One region of the Pseudoalteromonas sp. B62 genome, then DNA from elsewhere that is predicted to be linked to it. Evidence: predicted binding sites of a transcription regulator. Region 1 holds the regulator's gene; the other holds the start of a gene.

Region 1 (2,481 bases):
ACACAGTATTAGATCAAGCAAGCGGCCTGCGCAAAATGAGTCAAAACAATAACAACGGCGTAAAAGTTATCGCTGTTACTGGTGGCAAGGGTGGTGTAGGTAAAACAAATGTTTCACTTAACACGGCAATAGCATTAGGCCAGCAAGGTAATCGAGTTTTAGTACTTGATGCCGACTTAGGTCTAGCGAACTGTGATGTGATGCTCGGATTACGGGTTGAACGTAATTTATCACATGTACTTTCTGGTGAGTGTGAACTCGATGAGATTTTAGTTGAAGGTCCTGCAGGAATTAAAATTGTACCAGCGACCTCTGGTTCTCAGAGTATGGTGGAATTATCACCGTCTGAACATGCAGGCCTTATACGCGCTTTTAGCGAATTAAATACCGAATTTGATATCTTAATTGTAGATACCGCTGCGGGTATTTCAGATATGGTACTGAGTTTTTCTCGTGCTGCTCAAGATGTAATGGTTGTAGTGTGCGACGAACCGACTTCAATCACAGATGCTTATGCACTTATTAAAGTGTTAAGTCGTGAGCATGGGGTGTATAAATTCAAAATTGTAGCTAATATGGTTCGTAGTATGCGTGAAGGTCATGAGTTATTTGCAAAACTTTCAAAAGTAACGGACCGATTTTTAGATGTGTCAATGGAGTTGGTTGCAACAATCCCTTATGACGAAAATATGCGTAAGGCAACTCGCCGTCAAAAAGTGATTGTAGAACTTTTTCCTAGTTCTCCTGCTTCAGTTGCCTTTAAAGCACTGGCGACAAGAGCAGTGAAATGGCCTATACCTAACCAACCTTCAGGACATTTAGAATTTTTTATTGAGAAGCTAGTTAACGGCTAATTATGACAACATTGGTAAATAGAGCTATGGGATATCAATCAACACAAAATTTAAATGTGATTGTTGAAAAACATGCATCGCTAGTCAAAAAAGTGGCATGCCATTTAATTGCTCGTTTGCCTCCAAGTGTCCAACTCGATGACCTAATTCAGTCGGGTATGATAGGCCTAATTGAAGCATCAAAAAACTTTGATGCAACCAAAGGCGCAAGTTTTGAAACGTTCGCGGGAATACGAATTCGCGGTGCCATGCTTGATGAAATGCGCCGTGGTGACTGGGCTCCTCGGTCGGTTCATAGAAAAAGCCGTCTTGTAGCCGAGACGATTGCTGGATTAGAAAGTAGCTTAAATCGTGAACCAACCGATATAGAAGTTGCTGAAAAACTTGAAATTTCGTTAAATGAGTACCATCATATTTTAAACGATGTAAACACAAGTAAAGTGTTAGGCATCGAAGACCTCGGGGTCGATGAAGATGTTATTACCACGGCGGGCCAAGATTTAACGCTAGACAAACCGTTTAATAACGTTAAAAATGAACGATTTAATGAATCATTATTAAATGCTATCAAGTCATTACCAGAGCGAGACGCAATGGTACTTTCTTTGTACTATAACGATGAAATGAATTTAAAAGAAATTGGACATATACTCGATGTAAGTGAATCGCGTGTAAGTCAGATACATGGTCAGGCGATGATTAAGCTAAAAGCAAAAATCAATGACTGGATAAACTAGTAGTAAGTAAATACAGGTTAAGACCTCACTGGAGGATGTTTTGGATAAAAACATGAAAATTCTTGTTGTTGATGATTTTTCGACAATGAGACGTATTATTAAAAATCTATTGCGCGACTTAGGCTTTACCAACGTCCAAGAAGCGGATGACGGCTCTACAGCCTTACCCATGTTACAAAATCAAGTTTTTGATTTTGTGGTAACAGATTGGAACATGCCAGGAATGCAAGGTATTGATCTTTTGAGAGCGATAAGGGCTGACGATAAATTAAAACACCTTCCTGTTTTAATGGTGACAGCTGAAGCTAAAAAAGAACAAATAATAGCAGCGGCTCAAGCTGGTGTTAATGGCTATATTGTAAAACCATTTACAGCTGGCACATTAAAAACTAAATTAGAAAAAGTGTTCGAACGCTTAGGTTAATAATAGGGGAAAGGCTTATGCCAGCACCTGCTGCGCCTCGGATAACGTTAGAACAAGCTCGTCAGCTCGTCACTTTTTTAGAAAATGGCGAACATGATAAAGCTGATCAACTAATTTTAGATACTGCATCTAAAGAGCAGTCAGAAATATTTGACGAAGTGGGAAAGTTGACGCGTCAACTACATGAAGCTTTAAAAGGCTTTGAGCTAGACACGCGCCTAACAGATCTCACTAAAGACGCTATACCTGATGCTAAAAAACGGCTTAATTATGTCATTGAGATGACAGAAAATGCTGCAAATAAAACCATGGATGCGGTTGAGGCGAGTTTACCGATAGCACAACAGTTAGCGGATGAAATATCCCATATCAAACCGACATGGGACCGTCTAATGAGTCGTGAAATTGAACTCGGTGAATTTAAAGTACTGTGCCACAGCATTGATAAATTCATGAGCAGTTCTCA
Region 2 (2,481 bases), 210 kb from region 1:
AAGCTGCTGCGCGATTTTTTTAACAAGCTCGTTTGTTTGTTCTTGATCCGCTGCTGAAATAGCCTGCTCTGATGATTTTTCTTGCGAAGTGCTCCGAGACTCACCACCACGTTTATCACCTCGTTGTTCTTGCCTGCCGCCAGCTGAACTTTCATCACCGGCTTGAAATTCAAGCATTTGCTGAGTCATTTCTACTGTTTGTTGTTGAATAGTTTCTATTGGAGTGGGTTCTGGTTTGCCTGGGGTAAACTCCATAGCAATAACAGAGGTACCTTTAGGGATATCTTTTACTTCAATTTTATTCTGCACACCAAAAGCAAACTTCATAGAGCCCGCAATTTGTTTAAACTTAAGTACATCCATTTCTGAAAACGCAAGCAAGAGTACAAAAAAGCACATCAGTAAAGACATTAAGTCGGCAAAGGTTCCCATCCAAGCAGGTAAACCAGGAGGTGGACATTTACACTCTTGCTCAGACATGGTTACTCCTCAGTATCAACTTTACGTTTTGATTCAGCTAAGTAGTTCTTCAAAATACCTTCAATCACTTTTGGATTTTGACCATCTTGGATACCTAAAACTGCATCTAAAATCAAACGTTGATTCATCGCCTCTTCGTCTTTACGAAGTTCCAATTTAACTTGAATAGGGATAGCCACTACGTTTGCTAAAAAGGCACCGTATAAGGTAGTTAATAGTGCAACAGCCATTGAAGGACCAATTGATTTTGGATCGTCCATATTCGATAACATAGCAACTAAACCAATAAGCGTACCAATCATACCCATTGCAGGAGCAATATCGGCCATCGCTTTAAATAAGCCTGCGCCCATTTCATGTCGTGTTGAAGTTAAAGTGATATCTTTTTGTAAGGTCGCTCTAACAACGTCAGCATCGTGACCATCAACTAGCATATCTACACCTTTACGCATAAATTGATTTGGTATTTCAGCTTCCTCAAGCGCCAGAAAACCGCCCTTTCGAGCTGAATCTGCAAGTTCAACCGCTTTTTCAATTAACTCTTCCGGCGATTCAATTTTAAACATAAAAGCTTTAGCGGCAACTTTACCTATCCCAAAAAATTGTCCCATGGTGTAATTAGATAAAACTATAAATATAGAGCCACCAAATACAATTACCACTGAAGGGGTATTGTAAAACATGGCCATTTCACCACTACTACTCATAAACATGGACATGACAATTAAGCCAATTGCGCCAAGGATCCCTATTATGGTTGCTAAATCCACATTACCTCCAGAGGTTTCATGCACTAAGGCCTTATTGTAAAACTTTTATTATTAACTGCTTATCGGCAACATGCTAAATTGCTTGAGTCATATATGAAAATAAACATAAAAAACAATTTCAGGATTATTTTTAAACAAAGTTACAATGTTAATATAACGATTAATCATTTAAATGATATCAGTATGACCGTAATTAAGGCTTTATTAATCCACATAAAGTAACATTTAGCCGTAATAGAAGAAAAAACATATCATTCTTTGACCTAGTTTAGCATTCCCCCTAAAATTGGCTCCTAAATTTATCAAGTAAGCTGAAATAAGATGGCGACTAAAAAACCTGAAAACTTAAGTTTCGAACAAGCACTAGAAGAATTATCAATAATTGTTAGTGATATGGAACAAGGTGATTTATCGCTTGAGCAGTCATTGAAGCAGTTTGAACGCGGTATTGCTCTAGCTAACGCTTCATCTGGTAAACTCAAGCAAGCAGAACAAAAGGTATCTATTTTAATGGGTAATGGCGATAAATCAGTACTTACAAACTTTGATAATGATATGGAATAGCGGTGAGCATTAAAGAACATATTGAGCGTGCTCAAATAGACGTTGCATCAGCACTAAACCTTTATTTTGAACAAGCACTTGATAGTGATAGAGCAATAAAAGAAGCAACTCATTACAGTTTGTTTAATGGTGGAAAAAGGCTGCGCCCATTTTTAGTCTACGCAACAGGCAAAATATTAGGGGCAGACAAAAAAGATTTAGATATATTAGCAGCAGCTATTGAATGCATACACAGTTACTCGCTAATACATGATGACTTACCTGCTATGGATGACGACGATCTGCGTCGTGGTCGACCAACTTGTCATATAGTTTATGGTGAAGCCCAAGCAATTTTAGCCGGCGATGCTCTTCAAACTTTAGCTTTTGAACTAATTGCTAAACATAGTTTTAACTGCTCAGCTCAAACACAGGTAAAAATGATAGCGACACTCGCCCACGCATCAGGCCTTGAAGGAATGGTTTCAGGTCAAGGTTTAGATATTGCAGCCACTGATAAAATAATTACAGTACAAGAACTTGAGCGAATACATAAGCTAAAAACTGGCGCACTTATTAATTGCGCAATTACACTTGGTGCACTGTGCAGCGAAAATGTTGATGAACAAACCTTAGAAAACTTAAGCGTTTTTGGGTATGCTATAGGGCTTGCATTTCAAGTACACGA

The links. Region 1 encodes FliA, which starts transcription of late flagellar genes. Its sites were predicted from a motif close to CTAAAGNTNNNNNNNNNNNNGCCGATA; they were not measured.
Region 2: a site for FliA is predicted at 1,311-1,337, ahead of pomA (flagellar motor protein PomA). Genes of this name have one in related genera too.

The regions. Positions count from the first base shown of each region.
Region 1 covers NZ_JARLVB010000002.1:2,053,253-2,055,733, forward strand. Annotated here, with positions in the region: gene P4S71_RS13745 (MinD/ParA family ATP-binding protein) at 1-854, shown strand, start outside; gene flhF (flagellar biosynthesis protein FlhF) at 1-1, shown strand, start outside; gene P4S71_RS13750 (RNA polymerase sigma factor FliA) at 881-1,591, shown strand; gene cheY (chemotaxis response regulator CheY) at 1,632-2,015, shown strand; gene P4S71_RS13760 (protein phosphatase CheZ) at 2,033-2,481, shown strand, end outside.
Region 2 covers NZ_JARLVB010000002.1:1,847,522-1,850,002, reverse strand. Annotated here, with positions in the region: gene P4S71_RS12800 (flagellar motor protein MotB) at 1-480, opposite strand, end outside; gene pomA (flagellar motor protein PomA) at 483-1,250, opposite strand; gene P4S71_RS12790 (exodeoxyribonuclease VII small subunit) at 1,572-1,814, shown strand; gene ispA ((2E,6E)-farnesyl diphosphate synthase) at 1,817-2,481, shown strand, end outside.